One region of the Massilia sp. AB1 genome, then DNA from elsewhere that is predicted to be linked to it. Evidence: predicted binding sites of a transcription regulator. Region 1 holds the regulator's gene; each other region holds the start of a gene.
The links. The regulator LexA, encoded in region 1, represses DNA repair genes until DNA is damaged. The targets are predictions, from matches to a motif close to ACTGTATNNNNATACAGT.

Region 1 (4,610 bases):
CCGACGCGCCCTTGAATGCCGGCCTTAAATGATTGTAAGGGCGGTTGAGGCTGAGGGAGTATTCGCGTTACCATGCAGCATTCCCTCACTCTCGACCGTCCCATGAAGCGTTTTCTCGTCGTAGCAAGTCTGCTGTTCTGCTCCGTGGCCCACGCCGATCCGCTGGCCGACGCCCACGCCCTGTTCGCCAAAAAAGCCTATCCCGAAGCCCTCCAGGCCTATACCAAGCTCGCCAATGCCGGCAATGTCGAAGCGCAGCAGGCGCTCGGCCAGATGTACTGGTATGGCGAAGCGGGGCAGGTGGACGAAGCCAAGGCCAGGGAATTGTTCAAGAAAGCGGCCGCGAAAGGCAACAAGATCGCCGCCGCCTCGCTGGACGTGATGGACCAGCGCGTCAAGCGCCGCACGGAGATCGATTACTGGATCAGGGAGTACGACGGCGCGGAACTCAAATCGGGCGAATTCCGCTGCCCGGCGCCGCGCATTCCGGCGATGTCGAAGCTGAATGACGAAATCGACCGCGTCAGCGGCGCGGTGGCGACCTGGCAGAACTGCTACAACAAGTTCGTCACGAACCTGAACGCATCCTCGCCGCTGTCGAAGAAGATCCCGGCGGATATCGCCAAGCTGATGAACAAGCAGGAGACCGATGCGGCGCACGCTCACCTGGAGCGGGTGCGCGAGAACCTGGCGGAGGAAGCGAAGGTGAGTTCCAAGCTGATCCTCGCGGACTTCGCGGCCTGGCGTGCGGCGACCGAGGCGTATGTGTCGGAGCACAACGCGATGATCAAGCAGAATAAATAAGGTGGGGAGCTGAAGGGGCCGGAGTTAAGTTTCCGGCTGCTCGGGGAAACTTGGTCCCGGCCCCCGCCGGGACCCAAGTTTGCAGGGCAGTGTTATCGCAGCCGACGCGATCAGTGCCAGCTACGCATCAAGCCAACCGCCAGGCCCTCGAGCGCGAACTCGTCGCCCGGCTCCACGCGAATCACCTTGAAATCCGGATTCTCCGGCAGCAGCTCGACGGTCTCGCCCGTCTTGCGGTAGCGCTTGACGGTGACTTCTTCACCGAGGCGGGCCACGACGATCTGGCCGTTCTTGGCGCTGTCGATCTTCTTGACCGCCAGGAAGTCGCCGTCGCAGATGCCCGCATCGCGCATCGACCACCCCTTGACCTTCAGCAGGAAGTCCGGCCGCGCCGAGAACATGGCGGCGTCGACGCTGTAGGTGGCTTCCACGTGTTCCTGGGCCAGGATGGGCGAACCGGCGGCCACGCGGCCGACCAGGGGCAGGGACATCATGAGCGCAGGCGGCGGCATGGGGATCTGTTCGGCGCTGGCGCCGACCAGGCGGATTCCGCGCGAAGTGCCCGGCGAAATCTCGATCGCGCCTTTGCGCGCCAGGGCCTGCAGGTGCTCCTCGGCGGCGTTGGCCGACTTGAAGCCCAGTTCCGCCGCGATTTCGGCGCGGGTCGGCGGGAACCCGGTGTTGTCGATCGCTTCCCTGATCAGGTTCAGGATCTGTTCTTGCCTTGCAGTGAGCTTGAGCATGTCGTGCGGCTGGATAGTTGTAGGACCAGACTGTATTTTTATACAGTATTTCGCAAGACGCAAGGGAAAACAGGAATATTTTTAGGGCGGGAGCGGCCGCGTTGGTTTTTTCCACGCGCACCGCTCCCGCGCGCCCGGCTGCCCTGGCCGCCGGGTACGAAGCCTCAGCTTACCACTCGCAGCCTTCTTCGGTGTAGTCGAAGTATGCGGTCTGCTGGCCGGTGGTGATCATGTAGCCGCGGCAAGTGAAGGTCTGCGAACCGACCTGGGTGGTCATGGCGGAGTCCGAATAATAAACCCGGGTCCAGGTGCTCGAGGGCCAGGCGTAGGCCGCTGCGGATACCGTGATCGCCAATACTGCAACGTACAGTTTCTTCAGTTTCATATTGTCTCCAGGTGTGTGCGACATGTCGTTTCTTAGGCTGAACTTGTGTTCAGCCAGGACATGCTAGCACCGCACATGAAACAAAAATGATGTGAGAATTCACATTCTTGCATATTATGCAGCAGCCATCTTTTCGCACGGGCGTGGGAAAAGCGAAGGCATCCGGGACCGACCGGTTGCCTGCGGCTTGTGCACGTGTTACCATAGCAGGCTTTCCCTTCCCACACTCGTCTTGACGCCGAGGTGGGCATTTGTTTAAACGTCCTCAAGGAGTGTTGCATGCGTCATTATGAAATCGTTTTTATCGTCCACCCGGACCAGAGCGAACAAGTTCCGGCGATGATCGAGCGTTACAAGACCACGGTGACCAGCCGCGGCGGTAACATCCATCGCGTGGAAGACTGGGGCCGTCGCCAGATGGCTTACCAGATCCAGAAGCTGCCGAAGGCTCACTACATCTGCATGAACATCGAGTGCGACAACGAGACCCTGGTCGAGCTGGAAACCGCATTCAAATTCAATGATGCTGTCCTGCGTCATCTGACCGTTAAGATGAAGAAAGCTGAAACCGCACCGTCGCCGATGATGAAGTCGGTCCAGCGCGAAGACGCAGCCAAGAGCCACCGCGCAGAAGCAGCAGCCGCTGCCCCGGCCGCAGCTGCCTAAGTTTTTCTCCAGGAATTCGTAGTAAACGGAAGTAGTGAACCAGCTCGAGCTCGAAGCGACCATCGCCGAGCGTGATGTCCTGCGCTACACCCCGGCCGGCGTACCCATCGTGTCCGCCATCCTGATGCACAGTGGGCAGCAGGAAGAGGCCGGCGTCGCAAGGCAGGTCGAGTTCGAGATCCCCGCCTTCGCCGCGGGTGAGATCTCGGGCAGGTTCGGCAGCGCGGAACTCGGCGCCAGCTACCGTTTCAGCGGATTCCTCGCAAAGAAAAACCGCAACAGCAAAGCCCTGGTGTTTCACATCATTGATTTTCAAGCCGCCTAAGCGGCACTAGATAGATACAGGAGCCTCAAAATGGCATTCGGTAAAAAGTTCGACAAAAACAAAGCTAAAGAAAAACTCAAGCGCAAACAGCAGAACCCGCTGTTCAAGCGCAAGAAGTTCTGCCGCTTCACCGCCGCCGGCGTGGAACAGGTGGACTACAAGGACGTCGACACCCTGAAGGACTTCGTCCAGGAAAACGGCAAGATCATGCCGGCACGCCTGACCGGCACCAAGGCGCACTACCAGCGCCAGGTCGACACCGCGATCAAGCGCGCACGCTACCTCGCGCTGCTGCCGTACACCGACCTGCACAACGCCTAATCGTCGGCCACGACAGTCAGATATCCTGGAGATAAAACATGCAAGTTATTCTGTTGGAAAAAGTAGTCAACGTCGGCAACCTGGGCGACGTCGTCAAAGTCAAGGACGGTTACGCACGTAACTTCCTGATCCCGCAAAAGATGGCACGCCGCGCGACCCAGTCGGCTGTGGCCGAGTTCGAAGCCAAGCGCGCCGAACTGGAAAAAGCCGCCGCTGAAAAGCTGGCTGCTGCCCAGGCGCAAGGCGACAAGCTGAGCGGCATGACCGTCACCATCGCCCAGAAGGCGGGCGTGGACGGCCGTCTGTTCGGTTCGGTCACCAACTTCGACATCGCCGAAGCTCTGAGCAAGCAAGGCTTCCCGGTCGAGAAGTCGCAGGTTCGCCTGCCGACCGGCCCGCTGAAGACCACCGGCGAATTCCCGGTGGCCGTCGCCCTGCACACCGATGTGGTCTCGGAGATCACCATCGCCGTCGTGGGCGAAGCAGCCTAAGCTGTTGTTGTATAAAAGAAAAAAGCCGGGTTCGCCCGGCTTTTTTTATTGGCAAGATTCACCAATTATTTCAGCCGCGTGACCGGAGCAGGTATAATGCCGCCCATGAATTCCGCACCCGCCGATCCGCAAATCGAATCCCTGCGCATCCCGCCGCACTCCATCGAAGCAGAACAGTCCGTCATCGGCGGCCTGCTGCGCGATAACGCGGCCTGGGACCGCATTGCCGATTTCATGCATGCGGACGACTTCTACCGCTACGACCACCGCATCATCTTCGAACAGATGATCCGCCTGATCAACTCGGGCAAGCCGGCGGACGTGATCACGGTCTACGAGGCCTGCAACCAGCTCGGCAAGGCCGAGGAAGTGGGCGGACTGCAATACCTGAACGCGATGGCGCAGAACACGCCGTCGGCGGCCAACATCCGCCGCTACGCCGAGATCGTGCGCGACCGCGGCATCCTGCGCAAGCTCATCACCGTCGCCGACGAGATCTCCGGCAATGCCTTCAATCCGCAAGGCAAGGAAGTCAAGCAGATGCTCGACGAGGCCGAGTCCAAGATCTTCGCGATCGCGGAGCAGGGCGCCCGCGGCGCCCAGGGCTGGACCGCGGTGCAGCCGCTGCTGACCCAGGTGGTGGAGCGCATCGACGAACTGTATTCGCGCGAGAACCAGGGCGAGATCACCGGCGTGCCGACCGGCTTCATCGACCTCGACCGCATGACTTCCGGCCTGCAGCCGGGCGACCTGGTCATCGTGGCCGGCCGTCCGTCGATGGGCAAGACCGCGTTCTCGGTCAACATCGGCGAGAACGTCGCCATCGAAGCGGGCCTGCCGGTCGCCGTGTTTTCCATGGAAATGGGCGGCGCCCA
Region 2 (4,610 bases), on a different contig from region 1:
GAGTTCGGATAGGTGTTCAGTTCGCGCTCGGCCTGGCGCACCTCGTTCAGCGAGGCGTTGCGCGTGCGCGCTTCCACCAGCCGGCGCTGGGCCTCGACCTTGCCCGCCTCCCACGACGCCGGCAGCGCCTCCAGGCGCGCGCTGTACTCCTGGGCGCGGCGGTGGAACTCGGCGCGCACCTGTTCCTCGCGCGGATCCCGTTCCAGCTGGTGCTCGCGCGCGGCCAGCTTGGGCAGCAGCGAACCGTAGGCGAGCTGCGGCACCGGGTTGTCGGCATGCTTGGCCGACAGCCAGATGGTCGGGATCAGGAAGGCCACCAGCAGGATGATGTACTGCGCCACCTGGGTCCAGGTGATCGCGCGCATCCCGCCCAGGAAGGAACACACCAGGATGCTGGCCAGGCCGAGGAAGATCCCGACCGAGAAATCGACGCCGGTGAAGCGCGAGGCGATCAGGCCGACCGCATAGATCTGCGCCACCACGTAGGTGAACGAGACGACGATGGTGGCGCCCACCGCCACCGCGCGCACCGCCGCGCCGCGTCCGTCCGCGCCGCCGCCGTAGCGCGCGGCCAGGAAGTCGGGGATGGTGTACTGGGCGAAGCGCCGCAGGTAGGGCGCGATCAGCAGCGCCACCAGGCAGTAGCCGCCGGTCCAGCCCATGATGTAGGCCAGGCCGTCGAAGCCCTGCAGGTACAGGCCGCCGGCCAGGCTGATGAAGCTGGCCGCCGAGATCCAGTCGGCGGCGGTGGCCATGCCGTTGAACATGGCCGGCACCCGCCGTCCGGCCACGTAGTATTCGGTGACGTTCGAAGTGCGGCAGATCACGCCGATGATCGCGTACAGCAGGATGGTCGCGAACATGAACAAATGCCCGATCCACAGGCGCGGCATGCCTTCCTGCTCGAGCAGCGCCACCATCACCAGGAACAGGCCGAAGCAGCCGGTGTACCAGAGGTAGTAGCGCGCCAGCTTGTTGAAGTAGGAGGTCTTCGCGCTCACACAGCCTCCAGTGCCGCGCGGTAGCGGCGTTCCAGGCTTCGCATGCGCCAGGCGTACAGGCCGATGGTCGCCAGCGACAGCAGCGACACGCCCTGCGCGGCCATGTAGAAGGACAGCGGCCAGCCGAACACGCTGACGCCGGCCAGCTCGCGCGCGAAGAACACGGTGCCGAAGCCGGCCACCAGCCACAGCGCCAGCAGGACGGCCGTCATGCGCCGCGTGCGCCGCCAATGCGCCTCACGCGTCTCCAGCAGCCGCCGGCGCGCGGCCAGGGCGGCGTCTTGTTGGTCGGGTTGGTCAGGCGGCGTCGATGGCGTCATGGGCGGGAGGCGGGAAGGTCAGCCGGAACAGGCTGCCCGGGAATTTGTTGGCGTGGCTGCGCGGGTTGTTGAAGATGTCGATCTCGGCGCCGTGCTGCTGGGCGATCTCGCGCACGATGGCCAGCCCCAGGCCGCTGCCCTGGGTATTGCTGCCCAGGATGCGGTAGAAGCGCTCGAACACGCGCGCACGCTCGGCCGGCGCGATGCCGGGGCCGGTGTCCTCGACCTCGAGCAGGGCGCGCTCCTCCTCGCGGCGCACGCGCACGGTGACGCTGCCGCCCGCGGGAGTGTAGCGCAGCGCGTTGTCGATCAGGTTCGACAGCAGCTCGCGCAGCATCATCGGATTGCCGGCGATGGTGACCGCTTCATCGGGCGGCTCGAAGCCGAGGTCGATCTGGTGCGAGAACGAGGCCTGCACCCAGTCCTGCACCGTCTCGCGCGCCAGGCGCGGCAGGTCGACCTCGCTGAAGGCCAGGCCGGCATGCGGCTGGTTCTCGGCGCGGGCCAGGGCCAGCAGCTGGTTGACCAGGCGGGTGGCCGATTCCGAGCTCTTGGCCACCTGTTCGAGCGAGCGCCGGACCTCGTCCGGATCGATCTGGCGCAGCGCCAGCTCGGACTGCATGCGCATGCCTGCCAGCGGCGTCTTCATCTGGTGCGCGGCGTCGGCGATGAAGCGCTTCTGCATCTCGATGGTCTGGGCCAGGCGCTCGAGCATGTCGTTGAAGGAGCCGACCAGCGGCGAAATCTCTTCCGGCACCTGGCGCGGATCGATGGGCGACAGGTCGTCCTGCGGCCGTGCGCGGATGCGTTCCTGCAGGTCGGCCAGCGGCGTCAGGCCGCGCGACAGGGCGAACCAGACCAGGGCCAGGATCACCGGCAGGATGATGAACTGGGGCAGGATCACGCCCTTGATGATCTCATTGGCCAGGTGGGCGCGCTTGTCGAGCGTCTCGGCCACCTGGACCAGGGCCAGCTCGGGCTCGGTTTCCGGTCCCCCGCGCTCATGCAGCGGATCGAGGTTGATATAGGAGTAGGCGACCCGCACCGGAATGCCGTGGAAGCTGTCGTTGCGGAAGGCCACCGCGCCGCTGCGCGCCTCGTCGTCGTCGCCGGCCTTGGGGCGGGGCAGGTCGCGGTCGCCGTCGAGGTGCTGGCCGGCCGGGCCGGTGATCAAATAGTAGACGCTGTCGACGTCGTCGGCGCGCAGGATGTCGACCGCGCCGGGCGCCAGCTGGGCGGTGACGCTGCCTTCCACGCTGCGCACCTGCTGGCTGAGCACCGTCACCCGGTCTTCCAGCGCGTCGTCGAAAGGCTGGTTGGCGATCGACTTGGCCACCAGGTAGGTGATCGCGATGCTCATCGGCCACAGCAGCAGCAGCGGGGCCAGCATCCAGTCGAGGATCTCGCCGAACAGCGAATGGCGGATGTTCTCGTCGGGCTCGGGATTGGGCGGGACGTACAGCGGCTCGGCCAGCCCATGCCCGGGCTGGGAGTCGAAGCTGGCGTCGCGCTCGTTCACTTGCTGTCGGAAGCGCCCGGCGCAGCTGGGGCGGCCCGTGGCGCCTCGCTGAATTTCTCGAGGCAGTAGCCGAGCCCGCGCACGGTGGCGATGCGCACGCCGCCGACCTCGATCTTCTTGCGCAGGCGGTGCACGTAGACCTCGATCGCGTTGTTCGAGACTTCCTCGCCCCATTCGCACAGGTGGTCGACCAGCTGCTCCTTCGAGACCAGGCGGCCGGAACGGGCCAGCAGCACTTCCAGCAGGCCGAGTTCGCGCGCCGACAGGTCGAGCATCTGGTCGTTGATATAGGCGCTGCGGCCGACCTGGTCGTAGACCAGCGGGCCATGGCGCACCACGGCCGGGCCGCCGCCGGCGCCGCGCCGGGTGAGGGCGCGCACCCGCGCTTCCAGCTCGGACAGGGCGAAGGGCTTGGCCATGTAGTCGTCCGCACCCAGGTCCAGGCCCTCGACGCGCTGCTCGACCGAATCGGCGGCGGTGAGGATCAGCACCGGCAGGTGCGAGGCGCGCGAGCGCAGGCGGCGCAGCACTTCCAGTCCGGACATCTTGGGCAGGCCGAGGTCCAGGATGAGCAGGTCGAACTCCTGGGTGGAGAGCGCGGTGTCGGCATCCTGGCCGTTCTTGACGCAATCGATGGCATAGCCGGACTGGCGCAGGGAACGCGTCAGCCCATCGGCAAGTACGCTATCATCTTCGGCGAGCAGAATTCGCATGGGGCACCTCGGGAAACCGTTAGACCTTCAACAAGTTCGTATTGTGTTTGATTTGTCGCAACAATGCGAGTCTTGACTGCACAACAGCGGCGCTTTTCATCGCATTTTGTGCTTGCCAAAACCACTGGATTTTTATACAGTAGTGACTCTTGATTTGGGCCGCTTTGACCCTACCTTGCCTACTCCACGATTGAAAGTACACCATGGACGACAAAAAACTCGCAGTAAACGCCTCGGAAAAAGGCAAAGCGCTGGCAGCCGCCCTGGCGCAAATCGAAAAGCAGTTCGGCAAGGGCTCGGTCATGCGCATGGACACCAATGCGCCGGTCGAGGAAGTGCAGACTGTTTCCACCGGCTCGCTGGGCCTGGACATCGCGCTCGGCGTCGGTGGCCTGCCGCGCGGCCGTATCGTTGAAATCTACGGTCCGGAATCGTCGGGTAAGACGACCCTGACCCTGCAAACCATCGCCCAGATGCAAAAGCTGGGTGGCACCTGCGCCTTCATTGACGCCGAGCACGCGCTCGACGTGGGTTACGCGCAAAAGCTGGGCATCAACCTGGGCGAACTGCTGATCTCCCAGCCGGATACCGGCGAACAGGCCCTGGAAATCACCGACGCCCTGGTGCGTTCGGGTTCGGTCGACCTCGTGGTCATCGACTCGGTGGCGGCACTGACCCCGCGCGCCGAGATCGAAGGCGACATGGGCGACTCGCTGCCGGGCCTGCAGGCGCGACTGATGTCGCAGGCGCTGCGCAAGCTGACCGCCTCGATCAACCGCACCAACACCCTGGTGATCTTTATTAACCAGATCCGCATGAAGATCGGCGTCATGTTCGGCAGCCCGGAAACCACGACCGGCGGTAACGCGCTGAAGTTCTACGCATCCGTGCGTATGGACATCCGCCGTACCGGTTCGATCAAGTCGGGCGACGAGGTGATCGGTAACGAAACCAAGGTCAAGGTCGTCAAGAACAAGATCGCTCCTCCGTTCAAGGAAGCCCACTTCGACATCCTGTACGGAGAAGGCACCTCGCGCGAAGGCGAAATCCTGGATCT
Region 3 (4,610 bases), on a different contig from region 1:
TCAGCGCCTGGGCCAGGTCGAACTGGCCGCCTTGTTCGGCGGCCTTGGTCATGGGGATGAAGTCGACCGGCACCGGGGTGTCGGTGGAAGAGGCGTTGCCGACACGGCGCGAGCCGACCACGCTGACGGTGGCGACGTTCTCGGTGCTGGCTGCCGGCGCTGCGCTTTGTGCGAAGGCGGCGGCGGGAATCAGGGAGGCAAGGGCGGCGCCGCCGTACAGGGCAAGTAGGAGCGACTGGGGAATCAGTTTGAGTTTGAGCACAGATTTTCTCCGGGGGAAAATTGAATACTAATCAATTGACCCTTTAGTCACCATGGCTCTGTATCGTTAACACAACGTTGTAATGATATAACTTCAAATCATTCAACCAGCATGGAGAAAAGCCGCTTCGCTGCCTGCCGCTTCGACCCGTCCGCCGACCAGGACCACGCCGTCGGCGTAGCGGGTGCGGATCAGGCAGCTGCGCCCGGTCGCCCGGCCTTGCAGCAGGGTGATCCCCTGTTCCAGCAGCGCCGTCAGCGCGCCGGCCGCGACGCCGGTGGCGCTGTCTTCCAGCGCGTGGTCGAGGTGGTTGAAGTTGCGCCCTTCGTAGCGTCCATCCGCATGCCGGCAGTACACGTACATGCCGTTCACGCCGGTCTCCCTGCTCCAGGCGGTGATGGCGGCGAGGTCGGGAACGAGTGCGTGCAGGCTGTCCGCGTCCTTCACTTCCACCAGCAGCTTCGGGCTGCCGATCGAGGTCGCGCGCGGCGTCGATGCGGTCACCAGGTCCGGCGCCGCCAGCAGGCGCGCCAGCTGCGCGCCGTCGAGTGCGGGCTGGGTCGCTTCCTGCACTTCCATTTGCACGAAATAGCCGCCGTCCTCGCGCACCAGTCCCAGGCGCTGGCCGCGCATCGCGGTGCGCACCGCCAGCATCGCCGCCTCGGGAGCGCGCGCGAACAGCACCTGCGCCACCGCCAAGGTCGCGTGCACGCACAAGGGGCTGCGGGCGTGGGGATAGAAGTAGTCGACCACGCCCGCGATGCCCGCGATGCCCGGTTCAGCGGCGGGATCGATCCAGACGCAGGTGATGTTGCGCTCGCGCGCGAAGGCCGCGCGTTCGGCCTGGCCGCGCGGATCGTCTTCGATCACCAGGGCAGGGTTGCCGTCGCCGGGGTGTTCGCCGAAGCAAAGCAGGGCATGGATCCGCATCGTTCTCTCTTGCTGTGTGTCCTTGGTCGGTTATACTGTATATTCATACAGTATTGCTGTTTTGCCTAAGGATTGTAGCCCAGCCGTGCCAGCGCCGCCGACCACCGCCGATTTTTCCTCTCCCGCAGTGCAGACGCAGGTTCTGCCGCAATATGCGGAGCTGTTCTGCATGTCGAATTTCTCGTATCTAGAGGGCGCCTCGCACGCCGAGGAACTGGTGATGCGCGCGGTGCAGCTCGGGTACTTCGCGCTGGCCCTGACCGACGAATGCTCGCTGGCCGGCGTGGTGCGCGCCCACGGCGAAGCGAAGAAGACCGGCCTGCCGTTGGTGATCGGCGCCCACTTCCACCTGAAGCGGCGCGACGGCAGCCCGGCCCTGTCGCTGATCCTGCTGGCGCAAAACCGCAACGGCTACGGCAACCTGTCGGAACTGATCACCCTGGGCCGCATGCGCGCCGCCAAGGGCGAGTACTTCCTCACGCCGGACGACCTGGCCGAACCCGGCGTGGAACACGCGCACCTGAAGCACATGCCCGACTGCCTGGCGATCCTGCTGCCGGCCTATCCCGGGCACGAGGCGCAGGACGTGGACCGCCTGCACGCGCAGGCCGCATGGATGGCCACCACCTTCCCGGGCCGCGCCTGGCTCGGATTGACCCTCCTCCACCGCGCCTTCGACGAAGCCCATCGCGCCACGGTGGAGGAGGTGGGCTGGCAGCACGGCTTGCCGATCACGGCGCTGGGCCAGGTCGTGATGCATGTCCGCTCGCGCAAGCCACTGCAGGACACGCTCACCGCCACGCGCCTGGGCAAGCCGGTGGCCGAATGCGGCTACGGCCTGGCGCAGAACGCGGAGCAGCACCTGCGCGCGCGCCTGCGCCTGGCCAATATCTACACGCGCGAGGCCCTGGCCGAGACGGTGCGCATCGCGCGCCTGTGCACCTTCTCGCTGGACGAACTGCGCTACGAATATCCGGACGAAGTGGTCCCGCCCGGCCATACGGCCAGCAGCTACCTGCGCGCGGAAACCTATATCGGCGCGCACCGGCGCTTCCGCGAAGGGATTCCCGCCAAGGTGCAGGCCCAGATCGAGCACGAGCTGTCCCTGATCGCGGACATGAAGTACGAGCACTACTTCCTGACCGTCTACGACATCGTGCGCTTCGCCCGTTCGCAGAACATCCTGTGCCAGGGCCGCGGCTCGGCCGCCAACTCGGCGGTCTGCTACTGCCTGGGCATCACCGAGGTCGATCCGGCGCGCGCCAGCCTGCTGTTCGAGCGCTTCATCTCGAAGGAGCGCAACGAGCCGCCCGACATCGACGTCGACTTCGAGCACCAGCGCAGGGAAGAAGTCATCCAGTACATCTACGGCAAGTACGGGCGCGAACGCGCGGCGCTGGCGGCGGTGGTGATCAGCTACCGTCCCAAGAGCGCGCTGCGCGACAGCGGACGCGCGCTCGGCATCGACCTGGCCATCGTCGAGAAGGTGGCCAAGACCCACCACTGGTTCGACAGCCGCGCCGACCTGCTCGGGCGCCTGGCCGAAAGCGGCCTCGATCCGGAAGCGCCGCTGTCGCAGCAATGGGCCACCCTGGCCCAGCAGCTGCTCAACTTCCCGCGCCACCTGTCCCAGCATCCGGGCGGCTTCGTGATCGCCCAGGGCAAGCTGTCGCGCCTGGTGCCGATCGAGAACGCGGCGATGGAAGAGCGCAGTGTGATCCAGTGGGACAAGAACGACCTGGAGGAACTGGGCCTGATGAAGGTCGACGTGCTGGCGCTGGGCATGCTGTCGATGATGCGGCGCGGGCTGGAACTGGTCGGGCAGCGCTACGGCGACGTGTTCGAGATGCAGGACATCCCGGCCGACGATGCCGCCACCTACGACATGATCTGCGCGGCCGACACCGTGGGCGTGTTCCAGATCGAGTCGCGCGCGCAGATGAGCATGCTGCCGCGCATGCAGCCGCGCCGCTTCTACGACCTGGTGATCGAAGTGGCGGTGGTGCGCCCCGGCCCGATCCAGGGCGGCATGGTGCATCCTTATCTGCGGCGGCGGCAGAGACTCGATCCCGTGCACTATCCGAGCCCGCAGATGAAAGTGGCCCTGGAGCGCACCCTGGGCGTGCCGATCTTCCAGGAACAGGTGATGCAGGTGGCGATCCTGGGCGCCGGCTTCACGCCGGGCGAAGCGGACCAGCTGCGGCGCGCGATGGCGGCCTGGAAGCGCAAGGGCGGCCTGGAGCAGTACTACGAGCGCATCGTGGGCGGCATGCTGGAACGCGGCTACGAGCTGTCCTTCGCCGAATCGATCTTCAGCCAGATCCAGGGCTTCGGCGAATACGGCTTCCCCGAATCGCACGCGGCCAGCTTCGCGCTGCTGGCCTATGCCAGTTCCTGGCTCAAGTGCCACGAGCCGGCGGCCTTCCTGTGCGCGCTGCTCAACAGCCAGCCGATGGGCTTCTACAGCCCCTCGCAGCTGGTGCAGGACGCGCGCCGCCACGGCATCGAGGTGAGGCCGGTGGACGTGGCGATCAGTGGCTGGGATTCGGCGCTGGAGGAACTCGACCCGGTCGACCGCTCGCGCCAGCCGGCGGTGCGCCTGGGACTGTCGCTACAGCGCGGATTGAAGCACGAAGTGGCGGAGCGTATCGAGGAAGCGCGCGCCATCCGGCCTTTCGAGAGCGTGGCCGACCTGGCGCGGCGCGCGCGCCTGGACCGGGGCGACCTGCAGGTGCTGGCCGGCGCCAACGCGCTGCGTTCGCTGGCCGGGCACCGGCGCGAAGCCCTGTGGCAGGCGGTGGGCGCGGCGCCCGACCGCGACCTGCTGCGCCCGACCACGGTGCAGGAAGAAACGCCGCAGCTGGCCGCGCCCTCGGAAGGCGAGGAAATCGTGGGCGACTACCGTGCCCAGGGCCTGACCCTGGGCCGCCATCCGCTGGCGCTGCTGCGCGAGCAGTTGCTGGCCAGGCGCTTCATGCCGGCCTCCACCCTGATGGACTACCAGAACGGCCAGCTGGCGCGCGCCTGCGGCATGGTGACGGTGCGCCAGCGCCCCGGCACCGCCAAGGGCGTGCTGTTCATGACCCTGGAGGACGAGACCGGCAACGTCAATGTGATCGTCTGGCCCTCGCTGGTGGAGCAGCAGCGGCGCGAGGTGCTGAACGCGCCGCTGCTCGGCGTGTACGGCATCTGGCAGAAGGAAGGGGAGGTGCGCCACCTGGTCGCCAAGCGCCTGGTCGACATGTCGCACCTGCTGGGGCGCCTGCATGCGCCCAGCCGGGACTTCTGCTGACCGGCTTTACCAGCGGCGGTAGACGGCGAAGTTCAGGCTGCGCTCGCGCGCGCTGCCACCGCTGTCACGGGAGAAGGCGGCGCCCACGCGCCCGCCCCAGTCGCGCGAAAAATAATGCACCAGGTT

Region 2: recA (recombinase RecA) is a predicted target of LexA. The motif match lies at 3,677-3,694, and genes of this name have one in related genera.
Region 3: J8847_RS09225 (error-prone DNA polymerase) is a predicted target of LexA. The motif match lies at 1,227-1,244, and genes of this name have one in related genera.

What each region holds. Positions count from the first base shown of each region.
Region 1 is NZ_JAGKSG010000004.1:77,449-82,058, forward strand. It holds gene J8847_RS03955 (hypothetical protein) at 1-15, shown strand, start outside; gene J8847_RS03960 (SEL1-like repeat protein) at 103-804, shown strand; gene lexA (transcriptional repressor LexA) at 915-1,547, opposite strand; gene J8847_RS03970 (DUF6289 family protein) at 1,717-1,932, opposite strand; gene rpsF (30S ribosomal protein S6) at 2,212-2,598, shown strand; gene priB (primosomal replication protein N) at 2,633-2,923, shown strand; gene rpsR (30S ribosomal protein S18) at 2,954-3,244, shown strand; gene rplI (50S ribosomal protein L9) at 3,283-3,735, shown strand; gene J8847_RS03995 (replicative DNA helicase) at 3,832-4,610, shown strand, end outside.
Region 2 is NZ_JAGKSG010000005.1:107,385-111,994, reverse strand. It holds gene J8847_RS04905 (VC_2705 family sodium/solute symporter) at 1-1,001, opposite strand, end outside; gene J8847_RS04900 (DUF4212 domain-containing protein) at 998-1,321, opposite strand; gene J8847_RS04895 (sensor histidine kinase) at 1,299-2,840, opposite strand; gene J8847_RS04890 (response regulator transcription factor) at 2,837-3,553, opposite strand; gene recA (recombinase RecA) at 3,757-4,610, shown strand, end outside.
Region 3 is NZ_JAGKSG010000012.1:639-5,248, reverse strand. It holds gene J8847_RS09235 (TonB-dependent receptor) at 1-262, opposite strand, end outside; gene J8847_RS09230 (PhzF family phenazine biosynthesis protein) at 365-1,192, opposite strand; gene J8847_RS09225 (error-prone DNA polymerase) at 1,320-4,484, shown strand; partial or broken gene J8847_RS09220 (YaiO family outer membrane beta-barrel protein) at 4,491-4,610, opposite strand, start outside.